2 regions of the Mesorhizobium sp. B4-1-1 genome follow, and region 1 is predicted to be linked to the other one. Evidence: riboswitches for the same ligand, from Rfam matches in the RefSeq annotation. Region 1 holds a riboswitch; the other holds the start of a gene.

Region 1 (3,965 bases):
CAGATATAGCGCTTGGAGCCGAGCGAAGCCCCGCCGAACAGCATGAAATGCGCGCCGCGCTCGGAGGAAACGATGATCTCCTCGCCCGGCTTGAACACCAGGAGCCGCTCGGCCGGGAAAATATCGCCGGCGATCGAGACGTCGCCTTCCAGCGTGTAGATGGCGCGCTCCTCGGCATCGGCCGGGATCTTCACGCTCGCGCCCGCCGCCAGCCTGAGATCGGCGTAAAGCGTGTCCGAGGCGGTCGCCACGGGCGAGCGCAGTCCTGAGAACGCGCCAATGACGACGCGGCCGCTGACACCCTCGGCATCGATCTGCGGCAAGCGGGCCACCGACGTGTTAGCGAACACCGGGGCAATCTCCTCCTTGCCGTCGGGCAGCGCCAGCCAGGTCTGCAGGCCAGAGACCGACATCGGCGCGCCGCGCAGTTCCTCCGGCGTGCGCTCGGAATGAACGATGCCGCGCCCGGCTGTCATCAAATTCACGTCGCCCGGCGCGATCACCATTTCGGTGCCGAGCGAATCCCGATGCCTGATCTTGCCGTCGAACAGATAGGTGACGGTGGAAAGCCCGATATGCGGATGCGGGCGCACGTCGAGCGCATGGCCGGCGCGCAGGATCGCCGGCCCCATGCGGTCGAAGAAGATGAACGGCCCGACCAGACGGCGCTTCGCCGTCGGCAGGGCGCGGCGCACCTCGAAGCCGCCAATGTCCTTGGCGTTGGGGACGACCATCAACTCGATCTGGTCGCAGGCGAAGGCATCGCCCGGTTCAGGATCGTTTCCCGGAAAGAAGCTCATGTCGGATCCTCAGGCGAAACGCAGCGCCGACCTGGCCTTCGCCTTGGCAGCTTCTTCCTCGCGATTGCGCGGTTCCTGGTTGGTTTCGAGCGAATCGATCAATTCGCGCGCGATAGCTGTGATCGCCTCGACCGCATGGTGGAAGGCATGCTCGTTGCGCTTGGAGGGCTTGGTCGAGCCGCTCAGCTTGCGCACGAATTGCAGCGCTGCGTCATGCACTTCGTCATTGGTCGCCGGTGGCTCGAAATTGGCCAGGGTCTTGATGTTGCGGCACATAGCTTGAACTCCTTACCTGCTTTGTCTGCCTCACCGTCGTCCAAATTACTCTGCGTCCAACGGCTCCGTTCCTACCGGCTTGCCGTCGCGCGACAGTCTGATCTTCTCGACCTTGTCCTCGGCCGCTTTCAGCAGCCGGTCGCAATGCGCCTTCAGCGCTTCGCCGCGCTCATAGATCTTGATCGACTGGTCGAGCGGGACGTCGCCACGCTCAAGATCATCGACGATCTTCTCCAGCGCGTCGAGCGCCTGTTCGAAGCTCATCGCCTTGACGTCCTCATTGTCTTCCAATGCCATACCCTATCCCTTCATCAGCCGCCCGACATGGGCGGCGACTGAAAATGCCAGTCCCTGCAGATCGTAGCCGCCTTCAAGCAGGCTGACGAGCCTGTTGGAGCTGTGGCGGCCGGCGCGTTCCATCAATTGCCCGGTTGCCCAGTCGAAATCGTCCTCGGTCAGATTGATCTCGGCCAGCGGATCGCGGTGGTGCGCGTCGAAGCCGGCTGAAATGATGATCAGGTCCGGCGCAAAGGCATCGATGGACGGCAGCACACGCGACAGGAAGGCGTCGCGGAACAGGTCGCTGCCGGTCTGCGGCGCGAGCGGCGCGTTGATGATGTTGCCGGCGCCGGTTTCGCTTTTCGCTCCGGTGCCGGGATAAAGCGGCATCTGGTGCGTCGAGCAATAGAGCACCGACGGGTCGTCCCAGAAAATGTCCTGCGTGCCGTTGCCGTGGTGGACGTCCCAGTCGACGATGGCGACGCGCTCGGCCTGATGCTTCTTCTGCGCGTAGCGGGCGGCGATCGCGGCCGTGTTGAACAGGCAGAAGCCCATCGCGGTGGTCTTTTCGGCGTGGTGACCCGGCGGACGGGCGGCGACGAAGACGTTTGCCGCGCGGCCCTCGAAGACGTCGTCCACCGCCGCGTTGGCGCCGCCGATCGCCGTCACCACGGCCTGCCAGCTTTTCGGGCTGGCGCTGGTATCGGCGTCGATCGACACGATCCCGTTCTCAGGGATCGCCGCGCGCACGCGCTCGACGAAATCCTCGGGATGCGCATAGAGGATCGTTTTCTCATCGCCTTCCGGCGCCTTGACGCGGTCGAGCGCCGAAAAAGCGTCGTCGTCGAGCACGCGTTCGATGGCGCGCAGGCGGTCGGGCCGCTCGGGGTGGCCGGGCGGCGTGAGGTGTTCCAGGAAGATCGGATGCGTGTAGAGACGGGTGGCCATGGCGCCTAATCTAGGCACCCGCGGCGCGGATGACCATGTTTGGAAAGCCGAATGGCTGGGGAAAATTGCGCCAGCCCGTGTCGCTGGCGCCATTGGCGCGGCTTAGGCTACGCTGTAAAGTCTCCTCGCTGCCTGGTGCCCGCGACGCGGGAGAATCGGGAACACGGTTGAACTCCGTGGCGTGCCCAACGCTGTGAGGGGGACCGCGCCGGCAAAGCCACTGTCGATGACGGGAAGGCGCCGGATGCGGGAGGATCCCGAGCCAGAAGACCGGCCCGGCAGACATGGTTTTCCGCTTGGTCAGGCGGGAAATTGCTTGTCGCAAGGGGAAAAGCGATGACGGCAGCAGCGATCGCCGCGAGCGGCGACGACTTTGACCAATTGGCGCGCGACGCGGTCTATCGGGCGATGTTCACCAGGCGTGACGTGCGCAGCCATTTTGTCCCCGACGATCTCGACGACAGCGTGTTGGCGCGGCTGATCACCGCCGCGCATCATGCGCCGTCGGTCGGCTACATGCAGCCGTGGAACTTCATCGTCATCCGCGATGCAGGCAGGCGTCGGCAGGTGCGCGACCTGTTCCTCGCCGCGCGCGAGCAGGAGCTGCCGGCGATCGAGGCGGAACGGCAGGCGCTGTACCGAAAGCTGAAGCTCGAGGGCATCTGCGAAAGCGCGCTCAATCTGTGCATCACCTGCGACCGGCAGCGGTCGAAGGATTCGCCGCTCGGGCGCTGGCACAATCCGGAGATGGACCTCTACAGCACCGTCTGCGCGGTGCAGAATTTCTGGCTGGCGGCGCGGGCCGAGGGTGTCGGCGTCGGCTGGGTCAGCATCATCGAGACGGAAGCGCTGAAGCAGCTCTTGTCGATCCCGGAACATGTGACGCCGATCGCCTATCTCTGCGTCGGCCGCGTCTCTGCCTTCGCGCCGAAGCCTGACCTCGAGGCGCATGGCTGGGGAAAGCGCCTATCGCTGCCGGAGCTTGTGATGAGCGAGACTTTTCGCGGCGCCGGCGAGGCGCCGCTCAAATCGGCGATCGCAAGGCTAATGCATGTCGCGCAAAAGTGACCTCGGTTTGCGACAACGACATGCATCAAGCAACGACCTAAAGCGCGTCGCGTGAATCCGTTTCGACGCGACGCGCTTTAGGCCGTCCTTCGAAATCCTGATCAGGCGGCCCGGGGCGTATCCCAGCGCGAGCCGCCGCCGAAGGAGCCCAGCGCCTTGTCGCGCAGTTCCCTGAACTTGGACGAGGCCTCGGCCAGCCGGGGGTCCCATTCGGGATTGGGCACCTGGCCCTCGATGGCTGCGAAATAGACCTGCATCAGCGAGGCAATGGCGAAGGGCTCGATGAAGGCCGCCTTGAAGGCCCAGGCAAAGACGATGGCCAGCACGAAAGCCCAGCCGGCAAGCTGGCCCGGCATGACCCAGAGGATCGCGGCCGCGGGCGCCAGCATCAAAAGGAAGATGACGAAGGACACGCCCCACATGATCGCCGCCAGCCAGACGGCGTTCTTGACCATGTGCTTGCCGTTCTGGGCGTAGAGGACGACGCCTTGCCTGGCCGTCTCGAAAGGCGTGCTCGATTTGATGCGGATGTTGTAGCCGAGGATGATCTCGTCGACATAGGTCAGCGAGATACGGATGATGGTGTTGATGAAG
Region 2 (3,965 bases), on a different contig from region 1:
AATTGCCGATGCTTACGCCGGCGCGCAGCGCTCGGCTAGGCCGCGCGGGCGCGCGGCGTGCCGAAGATGGACCATGCGGCGACGACGAGCGCCGCCATCGTGGCAAGCAGCACGCAGAGGCTCGGCAGGTGGAAGACCATGTCGCGCCATCTGGGCTCGACGACGGCGCCGGTGCTGAAGGCCTCGCCGCTATACTGGCACAGGATCCACGACGCGCCGCTGCGCACCATGTCGGCGTCGATATCGGAGATTAGTGCTTTCGCGTTGCGTTCGGCTGAGGGCATCGTCGCCATATAAGTGAGCAGCGCCTTGGCGGTGGCGAGGTAGGCGTGGCTGCATTCGTTGAAGGGGCTCTCCTCGTCGCCGAGGCTGCCCGGCATCAGGCCCCAGAGGCAATAGGTGAATTGCAGATTGCCGTGATTGTAGAGCCGCCGGAAGGTCGGGTCGGTCGCGGTCTGGCGCTGGGCGAGCTCGAGGATCTCGCCGCGGTAGCGCGCGATCACGGCCATCTGGCCGTGGGTCAGGCTCGGGATCTGGATGCCGGGAGGAGGCGGGGCGAAGGATCCGCTATGCGCTTCGGCGGGTGCTACCGCCGTCATGATCGAAAGGGCGGTTGCCAAAAAGAAAATGGCCGCCAGGGCAAGGAACCGTGGCGGCCGACGCATCGGATTTCAGGCGAAGCGGCGGGCAGGGCTGCGCTGGTCGCGCGCCGCGACCACGCGCTCGGCAACCGCGCCGAAGCCGAGCCCGACGACGGTCCATAGCACAAGCTGGATGCCGAGCGAGGCGACGCGGAACTGCCACAGCACCGTCGCCGAGAAGTTCTCCGGTACTTCGTTGATGTCGGGCAGGGCTGCCTTCACCAGCGCGAAGACCACGAGGAAGGCCAGCCCAGCCACGATCGAGGCGTTCCAGGCGCCGAGCCGGGTCCACAGCCGCTGCGCTAGGCCGACCGCCGCCACCATCGCCGCGATCGAGACCACGATCATGATGAAGAACAATTCCGTGCGGTAGCCGATGGTCTCGGCATTGCCGACCGCGGGCGGGTTGGCCGGGTATTTGAGGCTGGGCACCACGATCACCGCCAGGAAGCCGAGCAGCGCTATGAGCGCCGAAGTGCCACGGGGCCCAAGCGAACCCAGCCGGCCATAGGCATAGGCGAAGACCAGCGAGAACAGCCCGCCGAGGGCGGCGCCATAGACCAGCACGCCGGTCGCGAGACCGATGCCGGCCTGCGTGACCCGGCTGACCATGTCGGGCTGCGGCGCCTCGCCGGCCGCCTGGGCCTGCTGTTCCTCGAAGGCGATCGCCTTGTCGACCTGCGGCTCGCCATAGACGCGGGCGAAGGCGAATGCCAGAATCCCCGCAACCAGCCCGACAAGCATGCCGCGCAGCAAAAGTTTTCCGACCATGTCGTTAACCCTCTAAGCAATTCCAGGGAAAGTGCGTAGCGGTTTTCCCGTCCGGAATAGCGTTAAACCAACCCAGCAATTCCAGGAAAACTGCGTGCCGGTTTTCCGTCCGGAATCGCGTTAGACCAGAATCGAAGCGAGTTCAGCGATGCTGACCCCGTCTTAGTGGCAGGGGAAGCCGAGCAGGTGGCGGCCGTCATGCACGAATTCGTGCACATAGGTGCCGCGGATCAGCGACGTCGCGCCTTCTTCCGCCCCGACGAAATAGATCGCCAGCATCAACAGCAGGCCGGCGAAGATGGCCCAGGGCAGAAGCTCGCGAACCGGAATCGCAACCGGACCGTAGCTGGGGGCGAAGGTGGTGTCGGACATATTGACCTCCCGTGGGATACTGCGTCCCGTTGATCGAACAATGCTGCGGAATAAGGCCTGACTTTCGGCTGGTGCCGATCACAGTGGCGCGACCGTGCCGGACTCGCACCGGCTTCCAATCCCGTATAGCGCTAAAACACTTGTCAGCACTTCGTTCGCCTGTCAACGACATGTAATGGCCAACACGGCTTCGCGCGGCCGAAATTTCACTGGACCAGGGAGTTTTGGGATGCTCGCCCGCCTTACGATGATCGCAAACGGCGCGACGCGGTCCATGCGCAAGAGGCGCTTTCCGAGTGACGAGGGGCTGGAGCCGCAAGCCATCGACCGCGCCGCTGCGCTGGCCGTTTCGCTGCGCCGCGCCGACCGCGTCTGGACGAGTCCGGCGCTTGCCGCGCGGCAGACGGCCGAGGCGCTCGGCCTCGAGGCGACGGTCGAGCCGCTGCTTGGTGAGCAGGACTTCGGGCGCTGGGCCGGCAAAGGCTTCGAGGAGGTGCAGGCAGAGGATCCGGAAGGCATGGCGGCTTGGTTCGCCGATGCGGACGCGGCGCCCCATGGCGGCGAATCGCTTGCCGCCGTCGCCCGGCGCGGCGCCGCGCTGATGGAGCGCCTCGCTTCCGAGAGCGGTCATACCATCGGGCTCACGCACGCCCTGCCGATCCGCGCGGCCATGGTGCATGTTCTGGGCGCGCCGCTTTCCTCGGTCTGGAAGATCGACATCGAGCCGCTGTCGCTCACCGAGTTCCGCGGCGACGGCCGCCGCTGGGTGCTGCATGCGAGCGGTGTCATCGTCTCTGGTTGAACCCTCTGGGCGTGAAAGATCCCGATGAACGCGGTCGGCCTATGAAGCTGCCGTTCCGCGTTTCAGTGATTGCTAACGGAACGGAAACGCCTCGCTGCTATGGTGCTGCCCGGTTGCGAGGAGAGCCTTGCCTGAGGAGCCCGTCGGATATGGCCAATTTTCCCGAGACCGAGCGCCGTCTTCATGCGCGCGAATTCGTGCTCAAGGAAGCCACGATCATCGCCGCCGGCGTTAGGATCGGCTGCTCGGTCAGAAATCAGCACGAGCAAGGTGCGGAATTGCGCATCGGCGCCGATGTGGAGATCCCAGACCGCTTCCTGCTCGAGGTCCCGGCCGACGATACGGCCTATCGCGCTTGGGTGCGGTGGCGGCGCAACGACCGCATCGGCGTGGCGCTCTACAGCAACGCGCCGAAAGACTGATACGCGGGCTCGCCGCTCAGCAATTCCTGATTTGATCCTGCCCAAGGCGACGTGCAACCTGGCATATCGGGAACGCAGCCGCCGCGAGCGCGTCCACTGCCGGACCAGCAGGGATTTGCGAATGAGCAGGACAGCCGTTTGGGTGGCGCTGCTCGCTTACCTGTTGCAGGCCGTGCTTCCCACCTCAACTCGCGCTCGATTTAATATGGATCAACTCCGCCCCTTCGCTTTCAGACTCCGCGCCGCCTGCTCGATCGCCGCGCGGTCGTTGCCCAGCCGGTCGAGCAGTTCCTGCGCCTCATCGCCGGAAATGCCGGTGCGCATGGCAAGCGCCTCCACCGTGAGCACATCGGCGCTGTCGATCTCGCGCGTTTCGGGCAGAGCATCGTCCGCTGTCAGCGGCAGGGCCGCCTCGCGGTCGATCTCCAACTCGGCCTGTTGCCAGTGCCGTTCGTGATTGCCGAGGATACCGCCCTCGCGTTGAAATATCTCATAGGCACGCTGCCTGATCTTCTCGGTCCGATCGTCGTCCATTGCCGTTCCTCCTTGCGTGTCACGAGAACGCAGGACAGGGCGGAACGATCCGTGGCATCGCGAAGGTGATCGACCGGCGCTGTTCCAGGCGCGTCCGCTCAGGGCCCGTAGATGGCGACCGGCTTGCCGAACATGCCGGGCTCCGGTTTCACGCCCAGCCCCGGCCGTTGCGGTACGGCGATGTGGCCTTGCTTGATGACGATCGGGTGCTTCGCGTCGAAATGGCCTTTGATGTATTCCTGCGCGATCCAGGCGCCTTCCATGCGGCGCGGCTCGACCGTGGCGGCCAGATGCACGCAGGCCGCCGCGATGATGTCGCCGCCCCAGGCGTCGTCGCAGCTGTGCGGCAGCGAACGGATGGCGCAGAGATCGCGCACCGTCGTCATCTTGGTGAGGCCGCCAAGCCGCGTGACCTTGAAGCCG

What was found. A riboswitch is a leader RNA that binds a small molecule or an ion and turns the genes downstream of it on or off. The one in region 1 is predicted to bind cobalamin.
Region 2: linked by a shared signal. The riboswitch ahead of FJW10_RS13425 (CbtB domain-containing protein) and the one ahead of bluB (5,6-dimethylbenzimidazole synthase) in region 1 are both predicted to bind cobalamin.

Annotation. Positions count from the first base shown of each region.
Region 1 covers NZ_VFTH01000003.1:95,554-99,518, forward strand. Annotated here, with positions in the region: gene FJW10_RS05205 (pirin family protein) at 1-800, opposite strand, end outside; gene FJW10_RS05210 (DUF2277 domain-containing protein) at 810-1,076, opposite strand; gene FJW10_RS05215 (exodeoxyribonuclease VII small subunit) at 1,122-1,373, opposite strand; gene FJW10_RS05220 (histone deacetylase family protein) at 1,377-2,303, opposite strand; cobalamin riboswitch at 2,420-2,597, shown strand; gene bluB (5,6-dimethylbenzimidazole synthase) at 2,640-3,371, shown strand; gene FJW10_RS05230 (hypothetical protein) at 3,473-3,965, opposite strand, start outside.
Region 2 covers NZ_VFTH01000008.1:63,623-67,587, forward strand. Annotated here, with positions in the region: gene FJW10_RS13415 (hypothetical protein) at 36-620, opposite strand; gene FJW10_RS13420 (CbtA family protein) at 672-1,412, opposite strand; gene FJW10_RS13425 (CbtB domain-containing protein) at 1,575-1,784, opposite strand; adenosylcobalamin (AdoCbl) riboswitch at 1,785-1,928, opposite strand; gene FJW10_RS13430 (histidine phosphatase family protein) at 2,014-2,586, shown strand; gene FJW10_RS13435 (PilZ domain-containing protein) at 2,628-3,008, shown strand; gene FJW10_RS13440 (DUF2934 domain-containing protein) at 3,219-3,542, opposite strand; gene FJW10_RS13445 (mandelate racemase/muconate lactonizing enzyme family protein) at 3,641-3,965, opposite strand, start outside.